DNA from 3 places in the Pseudoduganella dura genome. Region 3 is predicted to be linked to each of the others. Evidence: predicted binding sites of a transcription regulator. Region 3 holds the regulator's gene; each other region holds the start of a gene.

What was found. The regulator FNR, encoded in region 3, switches genes on or off when oxygen is low (the NO sensors DNR and NnrR bind a similar motif). The targets are predictions, from matches to a motif close to TTGATNNNNATCAA.
Region 1: a site for FNR is predicted at 5,816-5,829, ahead of GJV26_RS20710 (universal stress protein). Genes of this name have one in related genera too.
Region 2: a site for FNR is predicted at 6,194-6,207, ahead of GJV26_RS14935 (OmpW/AlkL family protein). Genes of this name have one in related genera too.

Annotation. Positions count from the first base shown of each region.
Region 1 is NZ_WNWM01000002.1:4,737,644-4,745,689, reverse strand. It holds gene leuB (3-isopropylmalate dehydrogenase) at 1-151, opposite strand, end outside; gene leuD (3-isopropylmalate dehydratase small subunit) at 163-810, opposite strand; gene GJV26_RS20730 (entericidin A/B family lipoprotein) at 855-977, opposite strand; gene leuC (3-isopropylmalate dehydratase large subunit) at 1,062-2,465, opposite strand; gene GJV26_RS20720 (chemotaxis protein CheA) at 2,793-4,703, opposite strand; gene GJV26_RS20715 (protein phosphatase CheZ) at 4,703-5,557, opposite strand; gene GJV26_RS20710 (universal stress protein) at 5,900-6,367, shown strand; gene GJV26_RS20705 (response regulator) at 6,477-7,121, shown strand; gene GJV26_RS20700 (Crp/Fnr family transcriptional regulator) at 7,548-8,046, shown strand, end outside.
Region 2 is NZ_WNWM01000002.1:3,410,339-3,418,384, forward strand. It holds gene GJV26_RS14910 (response regulator) at 1-2,180, shown strand, start outside; gene GJV26_RS14915 (CheR family methyltransferase) at 2,180-3,013, shown strand; gene GJV26_RS14920 (chemotaxis protein CheB) at 3,013-3,621, shown strand; gene GJV26_RS14925 (hybrid sensor histidine kinase/response regulator) at 3,618-4,838, shown strand; gene GJV26_RS14930 (DUF2244 domain-containing protein) at 4,914-5,375, shown strand; gene GJV26_RS14935 (OmpW/AlkL family protein) at 5,504-6,127, opposite strand; gene GJV26_RS14940 ((2Fe-2S)-binding protein) at 6,287-6,787, shown strand; gene GJV26_RS14945 (xanthine dehydrogenase family protein molybdopterin-binding subunit) at 6,784-8,046, shown strand, end outside.
Region 3 is NZ_WNWM01000002.1:3,168,989-3,177,034, reverse strand. It holds gene ccoN (cytochrome-c oxidase, cbb3-type subunit I) at 1-934, shown strand, start outside; gene ccoO (cytochrome-c oxidase, cbb3-type subunit II) at 945-1,559, shown strand; gene GJV26_RS13905 (cbb3-type cytochrome oxidase subunit 3) at 1,571-1,744, shown strand; gene ccoP (cytochrome-c oxidase, cbb3-type subunit III) at 1,737-2,672, shown strand; gene ccoG (cytochrome c oxidase accessory protein CcoG) at 2,678-4,051, shown strand; gene GJV26_RS13890 (FixH family protein) at 4,062-4,574, shown strand; gene fnr (fumarate/nitrate reduction transcriptional regulator Fnr) at 4,645-5,403, opposite strand; gene GJV26_RS13880 (response regulator) at 5,559-8,046, shown strand, end outside.

The DNA.
Region 1 (8,046 bases), 1.6 Mb from region 3:
CCGGCAGCGGGTGGCCGGCGGCTTCGTAGCCGGCGCCGCCGACCGGGGCGGTTTCCAGTTCGAATTTTTCGTCGAGTGCGTTCAGCACCTTGACAGCCTGGGCGACGATCTCCGGGCCGATGCCGTCGCCCGGCAGGATTGCGATTTTCATGGTCTTGTTCTTCAGATCGAGTTGGCCAGCCAGGGCTGGCTTGCCAGATGACGCTCTTCGAACGCGCGGATGGTGTCCGCATGGCGCAGCGTGAGGCCGATATCGTCGAGGCCGTTCATCAGGCAGTATTTGCGGAAGGCGTCGACCTGGAATGGATAGGAGATCTTGCCGTCCTGGGAGCGGATGACTTGTTGCTCAAGGTCAACCACCAGGCGGTAGCCCGGAAATGCCTTGACTTCGTCGAACAGATGATCGATCTGCGCTTCGGTTAATACGACCGGCAGCACGCCGTTCTTGAAACAGTTGTTAAAGAAGATATCGGCAAAGCTCGGCGCGAGCACCGCGCGGAAGCCATACTGCTCCAGGGCCCATGGCGCGTGTTCGCGCGACGAGCCGCAGCCGAAATTCTTGCGGGTCAGGAGGATCGACGCGCCCTGGTAGCGCGGCTGGTTCAGCACGAAATCCGGGTTCAGCGGACGGCGCTCGTTGTCCATGCCGGGCTCGCCGTGGTCCAGGTAGCGCCACTCGTCGAACAGGTTGGGGCCGAAGCCCGTGCGGCGGATCGACTTCAGGAACTGCTTCGGAATGATCGCGTCGGTATCGACGTTGGCGCGGTCGAGCGGGGCCACCAGGCCCTCGTAGATCGTAAATTTTTCCATGCTGCTCTTTCGGTTGCGCACGGCGGCATGTGCCGTGCGGCGTGTTATTTTCTGCCGGCGCCTTCGACGGCCTGGCCCACCTTCTGCACGTCCTTGCCGAAGCCGGCAACGGTGTTGCAGCCGGTGAGGACGATGGTGGCGATGGCGATGGCGAACAGGGTTTTCATGATTCGTAGGCTCTGGCTGATGCGTCTTGGATGAATGTATTGCTGCCTCGGGGCGCGCGGTGCGCGCAGCCCCGGAACATCGACTTAGCGGATCGCGCGAACGTCGACGAAGTGGCCGGCAATACCGGCCGCGGCCGCCATCGCGGGCGATACCAGGTGGGTACGCCCGCCCTGGCCCTGGCGGCCTTCGAAATTGCGGTTCGACGTCGAGGCGCAGCGTTCGCCCGGTTCGAGGCGGTCGGCATTCATCGCCAGGCACATCGAGCAGCCCGGCTCGCGCCATTCGAAGCCGGCGGCCCTGAAGATCGTGTCCAGCCCCTCGCGCTCGGCCTGTTCCTTGACCAGGCCGGAACCGGGCACCACCAGCGCCAGCTTCACGTTCGAGGCGCGCTGCTTGCCGCGCACCACGGCGGCGGCGGCGCGCAGATCCTCGATGCGCGAGTTGGTGCACGAGCCGATGAACACCTTGTCGATGCGGATATCCTCGATCGGCGTGTTCGGCTTCAGGTTCATGTAGACCAGCGCCTTTTCCATCGCATCGCGCTTGACGGCATCGTGCTCCTGGTCGGGATCGGGCACGCGGCCATCGATCGCCACCACCATCTCGGGCGACGTGCCCCAGGTGACCTGCGGCCTGATGTCCGCCGCGTTCAGCGTGACGACCAGGTCGAACTTCGCGCCCGGCTCGGTGTGCAGCGTGCGCCAGTATTCGACCGCGCGGTCCCAGTGGGGGCCCACCGGTGCGAACGGGCGGCCCTTCACATAATCGATCGTTGTGTCGTCGACGCCGATCATGCCGGCGCGGGCGCCCGCTTCGATCGCCATGTTGCAGACCGTCATCCGGCCTTCCATCGACAGCGCGCGGATCGTGGAGCCGCCGAACTCGATCGCATAGCCGGTACCGCCGGCCGTGCCGATCTTGCCGATCACGGCCAGCACGATATCCTTCGCGGTCACGCCGGGCAGCAACGGGCCGTCGACCTGCACCAGCATCGCTTTCGATTTCTTCGCCAGCAGGGTCTGCGTGGCCAGCACGTGCTCGACTTCCGAGGTGCCGATGCCGTGCGCCAGCGCGCCGAATGCGCCATGGGTGGAGGTGTGCGAGTCGCCGCAGACCACCGTCATGCCGGGCAGCGTGGCGCCCTGCTCGGGGCCGATCACGTGCACGATGCCCTGGCGCTTGTCGTTCATGTTGAAGTACGTGACACCGTACTCCTTGGTGTTGCTGTCCAGCGTTTCGACCTGCAGGCGCGAGATGGGATCCTCGATGCCGTGCGAGCGGTCGGTGGTGGGCACGTTGTGGTCGGCCACGGCCAGGTTGGCGGACAGGCGCCACAGCGGGCGATGGGCGGCGCGCAGGCCGTCAAAGGCCTGCGGGCTGGTGACTTCGTGCACGAGGTGGCGGTCGATGTACAGGATGGCGGTGCCGTCTTCCTCCGTGCGCACCACATGCGATTCCCAGAGTTTGTCGTAAAGCGTCTTCATGATTGCTGCTTGCTGCCTGTGTGGTGAAAGTTCCATTTTGATTATGCCACAGTTTGTGCGCTGCAAAACAAGCCGACTTTCCGCCTTTTGGGCCGCTGTCCCTTGCATTCTCGTGCTGCGCGCCTAGGGCGCCGGTGTTGCAAAAATGCTGCTGAAAACAGTGCTTGGAACGCTCCGGCGGGCCGCCCACCGTTTTCGGCAAGATTTCAAAAATGTAAGCCGGGGATCCGCCGGATCGCCGGATCGCCGCCGTAAAGGCAATATTTTAGTCGTAAAAAAAGCCTGCGATGGCGTCGCAGGCTTTTTCAGGTGACTTGCTTGGCGAACTTGTTATGCTGCCATGCGCACGCTGCTCCTGCAACCATCCATCAGGAACGATAGGCCCACGACCAGCACCAGATCGCCTTCGGCCGAACGCGCGGTGCCGGTGACCCCTTCCACGGTGAGCGCCGTCATCGGCTTGATCACCAGGTCGGCGGTACCGTCGACGGCGCCCACGGCGAGGATGTACGGCTGCGGCGCGTTGATGACGATGCCCACGCGTTCGGCCGACAGCTCGTAACCGAGCGCGCTGGCCAGCGAACGCACCGGCAGCGGCCGGCCCTGGTCCTTCAGTACCGGCGCACCGCCCACTTCGGAGAAGTTTTCCGGCAATTCCACCACGCGCTCGACGACGGCCATCGGCAGCGCCAGCAGCGCGCCGGAGGTCGACACCAGCATCGTCGGCACGATCGACAGTTCGATCGGCAGGCGGATCGCGAATTTCGTGCCCTTGCCGAGCGCGGATTCGATGTGGATCGCGCCACGGTTCTTCTCGACGGCGGTCTTGACCACGTCCATGCCCACCCCGCGGCCGGACACCGACGATGCCACTTCCTTGGTCGAGAAGCCCGGCAGGAACACCAGCTGGTACGACTCTTCGTCCGTCATGTTCGCGGTCGGCGAGATCAGGCCCTTCTCGCCCGCCTTGCGGCGCAGCGCGATCGGGTCCATGCCCTTGCCGTCGTCCTGCAGCACGATCATCACGCTGTTGGCTTCCTGCCACGCCTTCAGCAGGATGGTGGACTTTGGATTCTTGCCGGCGGCAATACGGGAATCCGGCCCTTCGACCCCGTGGTCGAGCGCATTGCGCAGCATGTGCACCAGCGGATCGTACAGGCTGTCGACGACCACGCGGTCCACTTCCGTTTCCGCGCCTTCGATGACCAGCTCGACTTCCTTGCCCAGGTCCTTCGCCAGCTCGCGCACCAGGCGCGGGAATTTCTGGAACAGGCGGCCGACCGGCTGCATGCGGGTCGCCAGCGTGGCGCGCTGCAGCTCCGTCGAATAGCGCGACGCGCGTTCCAGCGTTTCGGTCAGCGCCGACATCAGCGTGGCGGCCTGGCCTTCGAACTTGAACTGCTGCAGGCGTTCCAGCAGCACGGCGGCCTGGTTGGCGGCCTGCACCGATTCGCCGGCCACTTCCAGCAGCGCATCGAGCTTGACCGCATCGATGCGGATGCTTTCTTCCTTGGCGGGCGCGGCATGGGCGGCCTTTTCGTCACGGCGCTCGACGCCGTCCCATTTCTTGCCGCCGGGCGCCGTATCGGCGGCCGGTGCGGCCGCGGCGGGCGCTTGCACCGCCGGTGCAGCTGCGGTGGCGGCAGCGGCTGCGACAGGGGCGGCGGGCACGGCCACGGGAGCGGGCGCGCCGGCCGGGCGGCTGTAGGTACCCGGCGGCACGACCGCTTCGTACATCGACTCCCAGTCGAGACCGTCGGCCGATGGCGCGCGTGCCGGGGCAGGCGCCGCGGACACAGGCGCTGGCGCGGCAGCCGGTGCGGGAGCGGCCTTGGCAACCGGCTTGGCCGAGCTTTCCTTGCCTTCGATCGCCTGGTTCAGGATCGCTTCCAGGTCGGCCGGCATCGGCCCCATGCTTTCCGGCGAGGCACCGTTATTCAGTTCGGCCAGCTGGTCGGCCACGAAGCCGGACGCCTGCAGGGCCGCCTCGATCGACAGCGGCGTGACCGGCGCGGCACCGGTACGCAACGCGTCGAACAGGTTTTCGGTCAGGTGGCAGGCCGATACGAGCGCGCCGAGGTTCATGAAACCCGCGCCACCCTTGATCGTGTGGAACGAGCGAAACACGGCGTTCAGCGTTTCCTTGTTCTGCGGATCGCGTTCGAGGCGCAGCAGGTGCTCCTCGACATTGACCGCCAGGTCCATCGCCTCGACGACGAACTCCTTGAGCATATCGTCCATCAGAACCCCAGGTCGGCAAGCAGATCGTCCACATTGTCCTGGTTCAGTGCCACGGACGGGGCCGACGGGCCACTCATCAACGACACTTCCAGGGCCTCTTTCTGCGCAATCAGCTCGCGCTTGTCCGGCGGCGCATTATCTTTCAGCAGCTGGGCCAGTTCCGACTCGACGGTCTTGGTGATGATGACCACCTTCTTGATCAGCTGGCCGGTGATGTCCTGGAAGTCCTGCGCCATCATGATTTCCAGCAGGCGGGCCTTCTCCGCCTCGGTGGCTTCCGACACGGCCTGCGCGAACGAACGCGAATCGCCCGCCAGCGTCTTGAATTCTTCAATGCTGAGCTTGCCGTCGAACAGCGCGGCCCAGCGTTCTTCCATTTGCTTCGACTTCTTCGACAGCACATCCTGTGCCGGCATGCCGTCGTCGAGCGTGTTCAATACCTTGTTGGCGGCCTGCTCGGTCAGCGAGGCCACGTATTCCAGGCGGTCCTGCGCATCGACGATCTGGGTCGAGGCCTCGGTCAGCGCCTTGTCGTAGCCCAGTTCGCGCAACGAGTCGTGCAACAGGCGGACAATGCCGCCCAGCCGTTCAAACATGGTGCCATCCTGCTGGCCATCGTCGGCGGCTGGCGCATCGCCGGCCGGCACGGCAACCGCGGCGGCGGCGGCGGCAGCGGCCGCGGCGGCAGGCGCCGGGGGACGAGTCGACGCGATCTCGTCGAACAGACTTTCCAGGTCGTCGTCAGCGGTGGCGGCGGCCGGCGCGGGGGCCGGTGCCGGTGCCGGGGCGGCACTGGCGCGCTGCGCGGACACTTCCTCGAACAATGCGTCGAAATCATCAGCGGCGTCGGTCATAATCCCTGCTTCTCCATAATCAAAAAATGCTTTCGTATCAACTGCCTGTGGGTCCGTCTTGATGACGCTCGGCAATATTAACGCACTTCCGCGAGTGTAGCAGGGGGCCGTCCGCTTGTTCAATCCTGGCCGGATCAATCCTGTGCGGCAACTGAAAAAGCCGGTTTTTCTGTTGTATTTGGGTCGCCGGACGGCGCGGGTGTTTGTCATATACAAATATGGCGAGCCCGGCAAGCTTGTACCAAGCTCATCTCTCTATTGAGAAAGATCAAGTCTTTACATCCAGACAAGAGCGCCATTCGAGACTACAATGCAAGAGCGCATGTCTTCCAGGGAGCTGGTATGTACCGGAAAATTCTGATTACCACCGACGGTTCCGCCGTATCCCGCATGACCGCCTGCGCCGGCGTCTCGTTTGCCCACCAGCTCGGCGCCGAGGTGCTTGCGCTGTTCGTCGCGCCGGAATACCAATATCCGATCTATGTCGAGATCATTCCGCCCAGCTACCCGAGCGAGGAAGAGTACCGTGCCGCAATGGCCCGCGCCGGCCGCGATCATGTGCAGTCGATCGTCGATTCGTGCGCCAGGAAGGGCCTGCGGTGCGAAAGCATGACGGCGTTTTCCGAAAGCGCGGCATTGAAGATCGTCGAGATCGCCGAAAAGGCGGGCTGCGACCTGATCTTCATCGGCTCCCACGGCCGCAGCGGCTGGGGCCAGTTGTTGCTGGGCAGCGTCACCAACAAGGTACTGTCGCATTCGAAAATACCCGTGCTCGTGCACCGGCTGCTGAAGGAACCCGTGCCGGAATGATCACGCATCGCCTGCCCCACGCCATGCTGCCGCAGTGTCCGGTGCAAAGTCCTGTGCATCGTCGGGCCATTGGCAACGAAGGCATCACCGCAGTTTCACCGAACCACCCATGATCAGAATAGTCATAGCAGACGACCACACCATCATGCGCGAAGGCCTCAAGCGCATCCTCGACGGCGCGCCGGACATCGATATCGTCGGTGAAGCCGTCGATGGATTCGAGGTGCTGCGCCATGTGCGCCAGGGTGGCTTCGACCTGCTGCTGCTCGACCTGTCGATGCCGGGCCGCAGCGGCGTCGACCTGATCCGCCAGATCCGCAGCGAAGCCCCCAAGCTCAACGTGCTGATCCTCACGATGCACGAAGAGGAGCAATACGCGGTGCGCGCGATCCGCGCCGGCGCCCAGGGTTACCTGACGAAGGAAAGCGCCGGCACCCAGCTGGTGGGCGCCATTCGCAAGGTGGCATCGGGCCGGCCTTATATCAGTACGGAAGTCGCGGAGCAGCTGGCACTGAATATCATGATGCCCAATGAAAGCCTGCTGCATAAACAGCTGTCCGACCGCGAGTTCGAAGTTTTCTCATTACTTGTTTCAGGCAAGTCGATTACCGAAATCGCCAACAGCCTGCACCTGTCGGTAAAAACCGTCAGTACTCACAAAACCCGCATCATGCAGAAAATGGGAATGAGTTCATTGTCGGAAATGGTTCAATACGCTGTTGCGCATAAGCTGCTGTCGCCGTTCAAATCCTGACCCGCCGCGTTCGCGCGCGCTCCCCCGCTCTCACTCTGAAACACCATCTTGGTCAGTAGGAGTATTCCTACAGGTTGTAGCTGGCTCCTACGGGCATATTCAGCGCATACCGATATCCATACCCCCCCTCGGTTGGCATACTGAAACCATTCAAAAGCGAGTTGCCGCAAATCCACTCGGATGCTTACTTGAATCCTCACCTGAATTCTCAAGTGAATTTCGAGAGAATGTCCGACAGAGCACGGCGACAACCAAAAAAGAACTGACAGTCCAAAGTTAAAACGTTTTCGAATGCCGAGCCTTAAAACAGCGATAAATCGCCACTTTTAAATCCGAACATACATGACCTGAAACCAGGAGATCAGCATGCTCCCTACGCAAATGTCCGAAACCCGAGTCGCCGCACCCGCTGGCCAATCGCCTGCCATGGAGGCAGGGCGCCAGCGCCAGGGCCGTCTCTGGTCGAACCTGAAGGAAGTCTGCGACCTCCTGCACATTCCGGCGGCCTGCTCCGTCAATGCCGAGGAACTCCTGTTCCAGCATGTGCAATTCAAGACCGGCCAGCGCATCCACACCATCGGCCAGCCGTTCGATACGCTGTATATCGTGAATTCCGGCTTCCTGAAAACCGTACTGATCGATGAATTCGGCAACGAGCAGGTGCTGAGCTTCCCGATGAAAGGCGACATGCTGGGCGTCGATGGCATCCACAGCCGGCATTACTCGTCCGAAGCGGTCGCGCTGTCCGACTGCGACCTGATCCTGCTGCCGTTCAAGAAGCTGACCGCCCTGGGCCGCGTGCACGTGGAACTGGAACACATGATGTATGGCGTGATGAGCCGCGAACTGGTGCGCGAACAGGCAATGATCGGCATGCTGGGCGCGCTCAGTGCCGAAGCCCGCGTGGCGCGCTTCCTCGTGTCGC
Region 2 (8,046 bases), 240 kb from region 3:
AGACCAACGAGCAGCTGGCCGAGCAGGCCCTGGCGCTGGACCAGAAGAACACCGCGCTGAACGACGCCCAGTTCCAGCTGGAGGAGCGCGCGCGCGACCTGGAGCGCGCCAGCCAGTACAAGTCGCAGTTCCTGGCGAACATGTCGCACGAGCTGCGCACGCCGCTGAACAGCTCGCTGATCCTGGCCAAGCTGCTGTCCGACAATTCGCAGGGCAACCTGAACGAGGAGCAGGTGCGCTTCGCGCAAACGATCTACTCGGCCGGCAACGACCTGCTCAACCTGATCAACGACATCCTCGACATCTCGAAGGTCGAGGCGGGCAAGCTGGAGCTGAACCCGGAAGAGCTGCGCCTGCAGCAGGTGATGGAAGGCCTGCGCCGCACGTTCGAACCGCTGGCGCAGCAGAAGAACCTGGCATTCTCCCTGGACATGGCGCCGGGCCTGCCGGACACGATCTTTACCGATTGCCAACGCCTGGAACAGATCCTCAAGAACCTGCTGTCGAACGCCCTGAAGTTCACCGACCAGGGCTCGGTCACGCTGCGCGTGGAACCCGGCGCGAACGGGCAACTCCGTTTCGCGGTGACCGATACCGGCATCGGCATCCGCGCCGACCAGCACGCCGCGATCTTCGGCGCGTTCCAGCAGGCCGACGGCACCACCAGCCGCAAGTACGGCGGCACGGGCCTGGGCCTGTCGATCTCGCGCGACCTGGCCGTGCTGCTGGGCGGCGCGATCACGCTGGACAGCACCGTGGGCCAGGGCAGCACGTTCGCGCTGACGCTGCCGGTGCAATGGTCGGCGCCGCCGCATCGCGGCGACACCACGCTGTCGTCCGTGCCGGTGCCGGTGCCGGCGGCCGCGTCGCCGTTCGCCCCGGCCCCCGTACCGTCCATCCCGCCCGCGGCGGCCCTGCGCGCGCCCGCGCCCGCGCCGGCATCGGCGCAAGTGCAGCGGGCCTTCGAGGACGACCGCGAGCAGCCAGCGCCGCCGGAACGCAGGCTCCTCGTCATCGAGGATGAGCCCGCGTTCGCCCGCATCCTGTACGACCTGGCGCATGAAATGGATTACCGTTGCCTGGTCGCGTTCGCGGCGGACGAAGGCCTGCAGATGGCCGAGCAATACCAGCCCACCGCGATCCTGCTCGATATCCGCCTGCCGGACCGTTCCGGCCTGTCGGTACTGCAGCTGCTGAAGGACAATCCACGCACCCGCCACATTCCGGTGCACGTGGTATCGGCCTCGGATGCGGGCGAGGCGGCGCTGCACATGGGCGCGATCGGCTTCGCGCTGAAACCCACCACGCGCGACGAACTGCAGGAAGTGTTCGCCCGCCTGGAACAGAAATTCACGCAGAAGATCAAGCGCATCCTGCTGGTCGAGGACGATGCCCGCCAGCGCGACAGCGTGGTGCAGCTGATCTCGGACGAGGATATCGAGATCAAGGCCGTGGCGTCCGGCGAGGAGGCGCTGGCGCTGCTGAAGGATACGATCTTCGACTGCATGATCATCGACCTGAAGCTGCCGGACATGCAGGGCAACGAGCTGCTGCAGCGCATGTCGCGCGAGGAGATCGCCTCGTTCCCGCCGGTGATCGTGTACACCGGCCGCAACCTCACGCGCGCCGAGGAAGCGGACCTGCACAAGTATTCGCGCTCGATCATCATCAAGGGCGCCCGCTCGCCGGAACGCCTGCTCGACGAGGTGACGCTGTTCCTGCACAAAGTGGAGTCGGAACTTTCCTCCGAGCGGCAGACAATGCTGAAAACGGTGCGCTCGCGCGACCGCGTGTTCGAAGGCCGCCGCATCCTGCTGGTGGACGACGACGTGCGCAACATCTTCGCGCTCACTTCCGCGCTGGAGCAGAAGGGCGCGATCGTGGAAATCGGCCGCAACGGTTTCGAGGCCCTGGAAAAACTGGACAAGGTGCAGGAGATCGACCTGGTGCTGATGGACGTGATGATGCCCGGCATGGACGGGCTGGAAGCCACGCGCCGCATCCGCGCGGACGGCCGCTGGAACCGCCTGCCGATCATCGCGATCACCGCCAAGGCGATGAAGGATGACCAGGAACAGTGCCTGGCCGCGGGCGCCAACGATTACCTGGCCAAGCCGATCGACCTGTCGCGCCTGTACTCGCTGCTGCGGGTGTGGATGCCTGCCCTGGACCGCATCTGATGGCACCGATCCGGCAAGTGCACAGCGATACCGACATCGAGCTGAAAATGCTGATGGAGGCGATCTACCTGAAGTACAGTTACGACTTCCGCGACTATACTGGTGCGTCGCAGAAGCGGCGCGTGATGCATTCCATGCGCGAGATGGGTTGCGAGACGATTTCACAGTTGCAGTCGCGCGTGCTGCACGAGCCCGCCGCGTTTTCCGAGCTGCTGCAGTACCTGACGATTCCGGTCACCGAGATGTTCCGCGACCCCACGTATTACGCCGCGCTGCGCGAGCACGTGATGCCCGTGCTGTCCACGTATCCGTCGCTGAAGATCTGGGTGGCGGGCTGCAGCACCGGCGAGGAGGTGTATTCGATGGCGATCCTGCTGAAGGAAGAAGGGCTGCTGGAACGCAGCATCATCTACGCTACCGACATCAATCCGCAGTCGCTGGAAAAGGCCAAGAAAGGCGTGTTCCCGCTGGAGAACATGCGGGCCTACACGGAAAACTACCAGGCATCGGGCGGGCGGCAGGCCTTCTCGGACTATTACACGGCAGCGTACAATGCCGCGTTGTTCGACCGCTCGCTGGCCGAGAACGTGACGTTCGCGGACCATAGCCTGGCCACCGACGCCGTGTTTGCGGAAACGCAGTTCATCAGCTGCCGCAACGTGATGATTTACTTTAACAAGAAACTGCAGGAGCGCGCGCTGGGGTTGTTCCACGAGTCGCTGTGCCACCGTGGTTTCCTGGGCCTGGGCAGCAAGGAGAGCATCGACTTCTCCCCCTATGGCCCGCTGTTCGAGCCGATCGTCAAGCGCGAACGGCTGTTCAGGAAGCTGTAATGGACGATGCTTCGCTCGCACTGGCCCTGGCGGGGCGCCGCATCTCCGCGGTCGTGATCGGCGCCTCCGCCGGCGGCGTGAACGCGCTGATCGAAATCCTGCCCGGGCTGCCGCGCGAGTTTCCGTACCCGGTCGTGACGGTGCTGCACGTGATGCGCAGCCGCCAGAACCAGCTGGTGGAAGTATTCCAGCAACGGGTGGCGCTGCGCGTCGAAGAAGCGGTGGACAAGGTGGAACCCAGGCCCGGCACGCTGTATTTCGCGCCGGCGGATTACCACCTGTCGATCGAGGAAGAAGGCGTTTTTTCGCTGAGCCTGGAACCGCCGGTGCACTTCGCCCGGCCGGCGATCGACATCACGATGGAAACGGCGGCCAATGTGTATGGTCCGGAGCTGGTGGGCATCCTGCTTACCGGCGCCAATCACGACGGGGCGGCGGGCATGGCCGCGATCGGTGCGGCGGGCGGCCTGACCGTGGTGCAGGACCCGGCCGAAGCGCAGGTGGGCGTCATGCCGAAAGAAGCGATCCGGCTGCGTGCGCCGGACCTGGTGCTGCCGCTGCGCGATATCCGCAGGCTGCTGCAACTGTCGATGGAGAACTTGCAATGAACAATGTGCCCAACAAGGAATGCGTCAAAGGATTGATCAGCGGTCCGGCGGGCAATGTGACGAAGCTGTTGATCGTCGACGACCTGCCGGAAAACCTGCGCGCGCTCAATGCCATCATCCGGGCCGAGGACCGGGCCGTGTACCAGGCGATGTCCGGCGAGGAGGCCCTGACGCTGCTGCTCGAACACGATTTCGCGCTGGCGATCCTGGACGTGCAGATGCCGGGCATGGACGGTTTCGAACTGGCCGAACTGATGCGCGGCACCGACAAGACACGCCATATTCCCATCGTGTTCGTCAGCGCGGCCGGCAAGGAACTCAATTACGCGTTCAAGGGCTATGAAACGGGCGCCGTCGATTTCCTCTACAAGCCGCTTGATCCCGATGCCGTGCGCAGCAAGGTCAGCGTGTTCGTCGACCTGCATTGCCAGCGCATGGAAATCCGCCGCCGCGTGGAGGAACAGCATGCGATGATGAACGAGCTGCGCGGCGCGCAGGAAGAACTGCACTACGCGCTGCGCATGCGCGACGAGTTCATGTCGATGGTGGCGCACGAGCTGCGCACGCCGCTGAACACGCTGTTCCTCGGCACCCAGATGCGCCGGATGCAGCTCGAACGGGGCAACCTGGAGGCGTTCGGCAAGGCCGCGCTGGAAAAGATGGTCGAAGGCGACGGCCGCCAGATCCAGTCGATGATCCGGCTGATCGACGACATGCTCGACGTGTCGCGCATCCGCAGCGGCGTGCTGTCGATCCGCCCGGGCTCGACCGAGCTGCAGGCCATGCTGCGCCGCCTCACGGACGATCTCGGGCGCCAGGCGCAGGATGCCGGCGTCACCTTCGAACTCGAGGCAACGGAGGCCGTGAGCGGCTGGTGGGACGAGTTCCGCATCGAACAGGTGATCGTCAACCTGCTGACCAACGCGCTGCGCTACGGCGGCGGCAAGCCGGTGCGGATCCGCCTGTCGGGCAGCGAAGCCGAAGCGCGCGTGGACGTGATCGACCAGGGCGCCGGGATCGACGACGCGATGCAGGCCCGCATCTTCCTGCCCTATGAACGTGGTGCCGGCAATGGCGTGCCTTCCGGGCTGGGCCTGGGGCTGTACATCTCGCGCCAGCTGGCCGAGGCGCACCGCGGCACGCTGTCGGTGGCCAGCAGGCCGGGGGAGGGATCGGTGTTCACGCTAGTACTGCCGCGGGAAGCCCCGCCGGCCTGACCCCGCATTCAATATAAAACGTCGTGCTTGCCGCCCGCGCCGCCTTTCGTACAATGGACAGGGGGAGGACGCACGGTGAAACGCGATTGGCCAACGGAAAACGGCAGGCGGGAATGGGTGGTGCAGCGCAACTGTTCGCTGACGCCGCGGCAGACCGTGCTCGTGTGGGCCGCATTGCTGGTGCTCTCGCTGGCGGTCGGGCTGTTTTTCACATGGCAGGGCGCCTGGTACGTGCTGGTGTTTTCCGTGCTGGAAATGGCGGCCATCACCGCCGCATTCGTCATCTACAGCCGCCATGCCACCGACTGCGACCGCATCGTCTACGAGGATGGCCTGCTGTGCGTGGAAAAAGTGCGCGGCGGCCGCACGCAGCTCACGCAGCTCGACCCGTACTGGCTGCGCATCGTGTCCCCGCGGCGGCGGCGCGACCCGATCCGGCTCGAAGCGCGCGGCGTCACCGTCGACGTCGGCCTCTGGCTGCCGGATGAACGGCGGCGCGCGCTGGCGCGCGAACTGCGCAAGGAACTGATCCGCTAGGCGAACTGGTGCCCTGGCAAGCCACCGGTTTTCGTCTCCGGCAGCCACGAAAAAAAACCTGCCGCCGGCGAACCGGGGGCAGGCAAAGGGCTTGGAGTTACCCAGGTTGAAACGCTGTGCCCGCTTCCTCAAAAACGGTAGCCCACGCCGATGCCGAACAACACCGGGTCGACCTCGACCTTGCTGGCCTTCACGCCGCCGATCAGTACATCGCTGCGGATCCGCACCTTCTTCACGTCCACGTTCAGCGACCAGTTCCGGTCCAGCCTGAAGTCGATGCCGGCCTGCGCGGCGAGGCCGAAGCTGTCGTGCTCCAGGCTGCCCTGGCCATTCAACAACTTGTTCTTCGAAAACGTGGTCCAGTTCAGGCCCAGGCCCACGTACGGGCTCACGGTCCGGTCCGGCATGAAGTGGTACTGCGCCAACAGGCTCGGCGGCAGGTGCCTGAAGGTGCCGATGGCCTGGCCGTCGAGATACACTTCGTGCTTCTGCGGGTACGTGAGCACGAGTTCGGCGGCGAAGTTCGGCGTGAAGAAATACGAGATGTCGACTTCGGGAATGGTTCTGTTCTCGACGCCGATGCGGTCCGATGCACCGCTGCCGCCGACCGGAGCGGATTTGTCGGCCGGGTCGATGTGCACCGCGCGGGCGCGCACCAGCCAGTTGCCGCCCTGATCGTGCGATTGTGCGGGAACCTGGCCGGCCAGCATGCCGGCGGTGATCGCGATGACTGCCAATACTGCTCGTTTCATGATGCTTCCTCTTCTCTGTTCACTGTGCAAGCGGGGCCAGTGTAGGGAAGCTCATCCGTAAAAACTTTGATACAAGTCAAAATTGCCGAAACGAATACAGATAGGTGAAAAACAAGTAAGATATTTGCGCTACGCACCCAAACTCTTCCGGAGACAGGCATGAAGCTGAACGTGAACGGACAGGTCCGCGAATTCCAGGCGGAAGACGATACCCCGCTGCTGTGGGTGCTGCGCGAGCAGCTGGGCCTGACCGGCACCAAGTACGGCTGCGGCATCGCGCAGTGCGGCGCCTGTACCGTGCACATCGACGGCGAAGCATCGCGCAGCTGCGTGCGACCCGTTTCCACGGTGACGGAGCAGATGAAGATCGTGACGATCGAAGGCCTGTCGCCCGATGGCTCGCACCCGGTGCAAAAGGCATGGACGGCGCTGGACGTGCCGCAGTGCGGCTTTTGCCAGTCCGGCATGATCATGGCCGCCACTGCGCTGCTGAAGGAAAAACCGAAACCCACCGACGCCGACATCGATGCGGCGATGACCAACATCTGCCGCTGTGGCACCTATAACCGGGTGCGCAAGGCGATCCACCTGGTGGCGCGCGGCGGCGATCCGAAGAGCGCCGGGCTGGCCATCGAACATCGTGACGGAGGCAAGGCATGAGCAACGTCATATCTCCCGCCCGCCGCCGCTTCCTCGGCCAGTCCGCCGGCCTGGTGGTTGCCTTTCACATTCCCTTCGCGGCGCAGGCACAGGGCACGCCGGCTCCCGAAATCAACGCCTGGGTGGTCGTGAAGCCGGACGACACGATCGTCATCCGCATCGCGCGTTCCGAGATGGGGCAGGGCACGCTGACGGGCCTGGCGCAGCTGGTGGCCGAAGAACTCGATGCCGACTGGAGCCGGGTCACCACCGAGTATCCGACGCCCGGCACGAACCTGGCGCGCAAGCGCGTATGGGGCAGCTACTCCACAGGCGGCAGCAATGGCGTGCGCGGCTCGCATGAATACGTGCGCAAGGGCGGTGCCGCCGCGCGCATGATGCTGGTGCAGGCCGCGGCAACGCAATGGGGCGTGCCGGTCACGGAATGCACTGCTGCCAACAGCGTGATCACGCACGTGCCCAGCGGCCGCACCGTCACCTATGGCAAGGTGGCCGATGCGGCGGGCAAGCTGGAAGCGCCCAAGGATGTAACGGTAAAAGACCCGAAGGCGTGGAAGATCGCCGGCAAGCGCCTGGCGCGACTCGACACCGTCGACAAGACCACCGGCAAGCAGGTCTACGGCATGGACCTGGCGATGCCCGGCATGCTGAACGCGGCGATCAAGGATTGCCCCGTCTTCGGCGGGAAGGTGAAAAGCTTCAACGCCGAGGCGATCAAGGACAAGCCGGGCGTAAAGAAGGTGCTGCAGGTGGGTGACTCGGCCGTGGCCGTTGTCGCCGATACGTGGTGGCGCGCCAAGACCGCGCTCGACGCGCTGCCGATCGAGTGGGACAAGGGCCCGAACGCCGGCCTTTCCAGCGCCGGCGTGGCGGCCATGCTGAAGGCCGGGCTGGACGCGCCGGAAGCGGCCGTGGGCAACGCGAACGGCGATGCGAAAGCGGCGCTGGCCGGTGCTGCGCGCCGCATCGAAGCCGTGTATTCCTACCCGCACCAGAACCACGCGACGATGGAAACGATGAACGCCACCGCGCGCTGGACGCCGGAGCGCTGCGAGGTATGGACGCCCACGCAGAACGGTGAAGCCGCGCTGGCCGCCGCATCGGAAGCGGCCGGCCTGCCGCAGGAAAAGTGCGACGTCTACAAGATCCACCTGGGCGGCGGCTTCGGCCGGCGCGGCGCCGTGCACGACTGGGTGCGCCAGACCGTGCAGATCGCGAAGGAAATGCCGGGCACGCCGGTAAAACTGATCTGGACCCGC
Region 3 (8,046 bases):
CGGCTACATCCTGGCCGTCACGCTGCTGCACGTGGTGAACGGCATGGCGATGCCGGCATCGCCGACGAAATCGTATTCGATGTACACCGGCGTGCAGGACGCGATGATCCAGTGGTGGTACGGCCATAACGCGGTGGGTTTCATCCTCACCGCCGGCTACCTGGGCATGGTGTACTACTTCATCCCGAAGCAGGCCGGTCGCCCGGTGTACTCGTACCGCCTGTCGATCGTGCACTTCTGGGCGCTGATCTTCACCTACATGTGGGCCGGCCCGCACCACCTGCACTACACCGCGCTGCCCGACTGGACCCAGTCGCTTGGCATGGTGTTCTCGCTGATCCTGCTGGCGCCTTCATGGGGCGGCATGATCAACGGGATCATGACGCTGGCCGGCGCGTGGCACAAGCTGCGCACCGACCCGATCCTGAAGTTCATGATCGTCTCGCTGTCGTTCTATGGCATGGCGACGTTCGAGGGCCCGATGATGTCGATCAAGACGATCAACGCGCTGTCGCACTACACGGACTGGGGCATCGCCCACGTGCACGGCGGCGCGCTGGGCTGGGTGGGCTTCATCACGATGGGTTCGATCTACTACCTGCTGCCACGCCTGGCGGGCCGCACGAGGATGTACAGCACGCAGCTGGTCGACCTGCACTTCTGGGTGGCCACCATCGGCGTGGTGCTGTACATCGCGGCGATGTGGATCGCCGGCGTGATGCAGGGCCTGATGTGGCGCGCCGTGAACCCGGACGGCACGCTGACCTACACCTTCGTCGAAAGCGTGAAGGCCACCTATCCGTACTACGTGGTGCGCTTCGCCGGCGGCACGCTGTACCTGGGCGGCATGGCGATCATGGCGTTCAACACCTGGATGACCCTGCGCGGCCGCGACGTGCCGGTGGCTGCCATCCCGCAATTGCGGGCCGCCTGAGGAGGAGCACATGAAATTCACACACGAGTGGATCGAAAAAAACCCCTGGCTGCTGATCGCGCTGGTGACGCTGGTGGTGTCCGTCGGCGGCGCCGTGGAGATCGTGCCGCTGTTCTTCCAGAAATCGACGACCGAGCCGGTGGCCGGGCTCACACGCTATTCGCCGCTGCGCCTGGCGGGCCGCGACATCTACGTGCGCGAAGGCTGCTACGCCTGCCACTCGCAGATGGTGCGCCCTTTCCGCGCCGAGACGGAGCGCTACGGCCACTACTCGGTGGCCGGCGAATTCGTGTTCGACCGGCCGTTCCAGTGGGGCTCGAAGCGCACCGGCCCGGACCTGGCACGCGTGGGCGCCCGCTACAGCGACGAATGGCACCGCACTCACCTGCGCAACCCGCGCGACGTGGTGCCCGAATCGAACATGCCGGGTTACCCGTGGCTGGCGCGGACGAAGCTGGTACCGCAGGACATCGCGCCGAAGCTGCGCGCGCTGCAGCGCCTCGGCGACGGCTACACGGATGCCGAAATCGCCGCGGCGCCGGCCGGGCTCGTGGACAAGACGGAAGAAGACGCCCTGGTCGCCTATCTGCAGGGCCTGGGCACGCTGATCAGGTCGAGGAATTGAGAGGAACCGACATGACACTCGAACACATTTTCGACAGCGCCAGCAGCGTGATGACGGTGATCTCGTTCGCCACGTTCGCCGGCATCTGGGCGTGGGCCTGGTCCACGCGCAAGCGGGACGATTTCGCGCAGGCGGCGCAACTGCCTTTCGACGGCGACGGGAACGGGGAGCGGCACGATGTCTGACTTCACCAGCGGTTTCTGGAATTACTACATCGTGCTGCTGACGGTGCTGGGCATCGCCGGCTGCGCGCTGCTGCTGTGGGCGCAATCGAGCCACGGGGTGACCGCCGCCGAAGCGGCGCCCGGACCAACCGGCAAGGGTATCGAAACGACAGGCCATGTGTGGGACGAGGATCTGACCGAACTGAACACGCCGATGCCGCGCTGGTGGATGTGGCTGTTCTACATCACGATCGTGTTCGCCGCGGCTTACCTGTTCCTGTACCCGGGCCTGGGCACGTATGCCGGCAGGCTCGGATGGCGGTCCGCCGCTGCCTACCAGGAAGAACTGGCCGGCGCCGACAGCCGGTATGGCCCCCTGTTCGACCGATACCGCCGGCAGGACCTGAAGGCGGTGGCCGCCGATCCGCAGGCGCGCGCGATGGGCGAGCGCCTGTTCCTGAACTACTGCGCGCAATGCCACGGCTCGGATGCGCGAGGCAACAAGGGTTTTCCGAACCTGGCGGACAGGGACTGGCTGCACGGCGGCGACCCGGCCACGATCAAGCAGACGATCATGAACGGCCGCCACGGCGTGATGCCGCCGATGGGCGCCGCGGTGGGTACCGACAAGGATGTCGAGAACGTGGCGCATCATGTGCTGAGCCTTTCCGGCAGCGCCGCCGCCGATCCGATCAAGAGCGTGCTCGGCAAGCGCAAGTTCGCCGCCTGCCTGGCCTGCCACGGCGCCGGCGGCACCGGCAACCCGGCGCTCGGCGCGCCGAACCTGGCGGACAAGACCTGGCTGTACGGCGGCAGCGCCGACACGATCATGGAAACCATCCGCAACGGCCGCGACAGCACCATGCCCGCGTTCGGCGACTTCCTCGGCGAAGGCAAGGTGCATGTGCTGGCCGCCTACGTGTGGGGCCTGTCCAACGAGGCGAAGTGAGCATCATGAACGCTCCAGGACCCGGGCACGTGATCCGCATGTACGAAAAGCGCCAGCCGATCCATCCGCGCGAAACGGATGGCCGCTTCGCGCGCCTGCGCTGGCTGTGCGTGTGGCTCACGCAGCTGGCCTACTACGGCACGCCGTGGCTCGCGTGGAACGGTCGCCAGGCCGTGCTGTTCGACCTGGGCGCGCGCAAGTTCTACCTGTTCGGCCTGGTGCTGTGGCCGCAGGATTTCATCTACCTTGCCGCGCTGCTGGTGATCTGCGCCTGGGGGCTGTTCCTGGTGACGGCGGTGGCCGGCCGCGTGTGGTGCGGCTTCGCCTGCCCGCAGACGGTGTACACGTCGATCTTCCTGTGGATCGAGCGCAGGATCGAAGGTTCGCGCGCGGCCCGCATCGCGCTCGACAGGCAGGGCGCCTCCCCGCGCAAGCTCGGCAAGCGCACCGCGAAGCATCTTGCATGGGGCGCCGTGGCGCTGTGGACGGGTTTCACGTTCGTCGGCTACTTCACGCCGGTGCGTGATCTGGGCAACGGCATCGCCACGCTGTCCCTCGGGCCGTGGGAATGGTTCTGGGTGCTGTTCTACAGCCTGGCCACCTACGGCAACGCCGGCTGGCTGCGCGAGCAGGTGTGCAGGTACATGTGCCCGTATGCGCGTTTCCAGAGCGCGATGTTCGACCGCGATACGCTGATCATCACCTACGACACGCAACGCGGCGAGCCGCGCGGCAAGAAGGCGGCGAACGGCGCCTGCATCGACTGCACGCTGTGCGTGCAGGTGTGCCCGGCCGGCATCGACATCCGCAACGGTTTGCAGTACGAGTGCATCGGCTGCGCGGCCTGCGTGGATGCCTGCGACAACGTGATGGACAGGACCGGCCAGCCGCGCGGCCTGATCCGCTACAGCACCGACCGCGCCATGGCGGCGAACCTGGCGCCGGCGCGGCCCCTGCAACGGGCGCTGCGCCCGCGCGTGCTGGCCTATGGCGCCGCGCTGCTGGCGGCGACGCTCGCGCTGGGCCATGCGCTGGCCACGCGCATGCCGTTGAAAATGGACGTGATCCGCGACCGCGGCTCGATGGGCCGCGAAGTCGACGGCGGCGCGATCGAGAACGTGTACCGGCTGCAGATCATGAACACTTCCGAGCGGGCGCACCGCTACCGGATCGCGGCCGCGGGCCTGCCCGGCCTGGCCCTCGCCACGGAGGATGTCGTAACGCTGGCCGCTACCGAAACGCGTGCCGTGCCGGTCCGGCTGCGCGCTCCCCACGGCGCCGGCCATGCCGGATCCAACGAGATCCGGTTCAGGCTGACGGCGCTGGACGACGCGCGCCTGTCGGTCGACGAACGCGCCGTATTCATCGTACCGCGCTGAAGGAGCAACGATGCACCCGATGACGATGTCTTCCACGCCGTGGTACCGCGAGCGCTGGCCGTGGCTGCTGATGGCCGGCCCGGCCGCAGTGCTCGCCGCCGGCGCATGGACCGGCTGGCTGGCCTTCTCGCAGCAGGATGCGCTGGTGGTGGGCGATTACTACAGGCGGGGCAAGGCGATCAACCAGGACCTGCGGCGCGACCGGGCCGCCGCCGCCATGGATGCACGGGTGGCGCTGCGCTACGACGCCGTGCACGGCGTGCTGCAAGGACGGCTCTCGGCGAATGCGCCGCCGCGCGGCACGCTGCTGCTGCACCTGGCCCATGCCACGCAACCGGGCAAGGACCTGCGCCTGCTGCTGCGCCCCGATGCGGGCGGCAGCTTCGCCGTGCCGTTGCCGCGGCTCGAACGCAGCCGCTGGGTGGTGCTGGTGGAAGACGACCGGCGCACATGGCGGCTGGAAGGGCAGTGGCGGTGGCCGGTGGAGCGGGAAGTGGTGCTGGCGGCGCGACTTGATCGGTAATGCCGCGACGGGCATGGAAAACAGGTGTCTGACACCATTTCCCGTGGAAATGGTGTCAGACACCTGAAAATCAGCTGCAGGTCTCCGTCCCCGCCGTGATCGCCTTCAGCCGCGGCAGGTCGAGCACTTCGACCTCGCGGTTCGACACGCGCAGCAGCTCCTGCTTCTTGAACTTGTTCAGCAGCCTGCTGATGCTCTCGATCGTCAGCCCCAGGTAGTTGCCGATATCCTCGCGCGACATGCGCAGCTGGAACGCGGTGTCCGAATAGCCGCGCGCCGCGTAGCGCGAACCCAGGTTGACGAGGAACGCGGCGAAGCGCTGCGTGGCCTGCATGTTCCCGAGCAGCAGCATCACGCTCTGCTCGCGCGTGATTTCCTGGCTCATCATCCGGTGGAAGTGGCGCAGCAGCGTGGGCATGTCCACCAGCAGCCGCTCCAGGCTGGCGAACGGGATCTCGCACACTTCGCTGTCTTCCAGCGCCATCGCGCTGCAATAGTGCCGGTCGGTGCTGATCGCGTCCATGCCCAGCAGTTCGCCGCCCATCTGGAAGCCCGTCACCTGTTCCTCGCCATTGGCGTTGATCTGGTATGTCTTGAAATGGCCGAGCCGGATCGCATACAGGTTCGTGAACGGGTCGCCGATGCGGAACAGGTTCTCGCCTTTCTGCACCTTGCGGCGGCGGCCGATGATCTTGTCCAGCTTGTCCATGTCGCCCACGTCGAGGCCCATCGGCAGGCACAGCTGGTGCATGCTGCAGGTCGAGCAGCGCGCCTTCAGGCTTTCGATCGTCACGCCGGGCAGCGTCAGGGAAGGCAGCTCTTGCATCATTGTCATCGTCCGGTCAAGGGTGAGCCACAGTGTACTTGATCCGCCCCGCGAGGAAAACCGTGGGGAAACTTTCATGCAGCGTGTCTTCCCGCACAGTGCGCTGCCGGCCGGGCGGCGCATAGTTCCCCGATAACATCGCGGCGAAGGGGGAAACAGTGCGTCCGCTCGGTATCAAGGCAAAAGTCGCGCTGGCGACGACCGTCACGACCATCGTGACGATCGCGCTGGTCACCGCACTGCAGGCCCAGCGCATGCAGGCGGATTTTTCGCGCGTGCTGTTTGCCCAGCAGGATGCGCTGATCACGCGCACCGCCCACGAACTCGATGAAAAAGTGATACTGCTGCGCGACATCGTGGCCGAATCGGCACGCTGGCAACCGGACGAGATCTGCAACGACGCGCCGGCCCTGCGCGCCCATTACGACTATCGCGCCGTGCTCCGGCTGTTCGACGACATCCTCGTCGTCAACCCGGCCGGCATCGTGGTGGCGGACGTGCCGGCGCTGCCGGGCCGCCCCGGCGTGAGCGTGGCGGACCGCGCCTACTTCCAGCGGGTGCTGAAGGAACGGACGGCGCTGGTCACCGAGCCGCTGATCGGCAGGGCGAACAAACAGCCGATCGTGCAGATGGTGGCGCCCGTGCTCAGCGAGGATGGCGAGGTGGCCTGCGTGCTGATCGGCGTGCTGCGGCTCTACCGGGATAACCTGCTGGGCCACCTGCGCACCGCCAGGGTGGGCCGTACCGGCTACTACTACATCGTCACGGGCTACGAACCGTCGATCTACGTGGTGCACCCCGACCCGGCGCGCCTCATGCAGCCGCGTAATCCACAAGGCTATCCGTCGACGTTGCGGGCAATCCGCGAAGGATTCGAGGGTACCGTGATCAGCACCGACGCCCGCGGCATGCGCGCACTGCAGAGCTACAGGCGGCTGAAGACGGTGCCGTGGATCCTGATTGCCTCGCTGCCCGCCAGCGAGGCGTTCGAACCCTTCGAAGACCTGCTGTCGCGGCTCGCCCTGTGGGGCACGCTGGCCTCGCTGATGGCGGCCGCCGTCATCACGTGGATCACGCTGCGGCTGATGTCGCCGCTGGTGCGGCTGCGCGACAGCATCCGCGAACTGCGCGGCGATCCGCAGCATTTCAAGCCAGTGCCGGTGACATCCCGCGACGAGATCGGCGAACTGACCGGGGCCTTCAACGACCTGATGCGCGAGCGCTCCGCGGCGGACGGCCGCGCCCGCGAGCTGATGGACGAAGTGGAAACCCGCGCCGTCGAGCTGGAGCGGGCGCGCGACCGTGCCGAGGCGGCCAACCGCGCCAAGAGCGACTTCGTGGCCAACATGAGCCACGAGATCCGCACGCCGATGAACGCGGTGCTGGGCATGGCGCAACTGCTGCAGAACACCGCGCTCACGACCCAGCAGCGCAAGTACCTGCGCATGATCCGCACCGCCGGCGATTCGCTGCTGGGCATCCTGAACGACGTGCTGGACTATTCGAAAATCGAAGCGCAGCGGATGGAACTGTCGCCCGTCGAGTTCAACCTGGACGACTCGATGGCCACGCTGGCCACGACGATGACGATGAGCGCCGGCGACAAGGAACTGGAGCTGGCCATCGTCGTCGAGCCGGACGTGCCGCGGCTGCTGCGCGGCGATGCGCTGCGGCTGCAGCAGATACTCGTGAACCTGGCCGGCAATGCGATCAAGTTCACCGCGCAGGGCGAAGTGGTGGTGGAAGTGCGGCTGGGCAGCGGCAGCGGCAGCGCGCAGGAAAGCGGCAGCGGCGCGGTGCTGTGCTTCGAAGTGCGCGATACGGGCATGGGCATGAACCCGGAGCAGCTGTCGCACCTGTTCCAGGCGTTTACCCAGGCGGACGAAAGCATCACGCGGCGCTTCGGCGGCACCGGCCTGGGGCTGGCGATCTCGCGCCGGCTGATCGAGCTGATGGGCGGCGAGATCCACGTCGACAGCGAACCGGGGCAGGGCAGCCGGTTCTGGTTCGAGCTGCCGTTCGGCGTGGTGCAGCGGCAGGAAACGCCGCGCCAGCCGGCAGTCGGCCACTTCGCCGTGCTGGTGGCGGACGACAACGCCACCAGCCGCAACCTGATCGGCCGGCTGATCCGGGCCTGGGGCTGGGAAGCGGACGTCGTCGATTCGGGCAGCGCCGCGCTGGCGATGTACGCCTTCCGCATGCGCAACGGCCGGCCATACGATGTGGTACTGGCGGACTGGCACATGTCCGGCCCGGACGGCCATGCGCCCGCCGTGGCGATCCGCCGCGAGGCCGATGGCCGGGCGCAGCCGATCGTGGTGATGCTCAATGCCTTTGCCCGCGAGCGCCTGGAGGAGATCTCGAAGAGCGCCGAGGCGGACGCCGTGCTGGTCAAGCCGATCACCAGTTCGACGCTGTTCGATGCGCTGCACCAGGCGCTGGCGGCCAAGGCCGGCGCCGACGACGCGGCCCCCGCCGCGGACAGCCATGCCGGCCGGCTGCAGGGCGTGCATTTTCTGCTGGTCGAAGACAATGCGCTGAACCAGGCGGTGGCGCGCGGCCTGCTGGAACATGCCGGCGCTACGCTCGACGTGGCCGGCGATGGCCAGCAGGCCATCGACATGCTGCGTGCCGATGCGCAGCGCT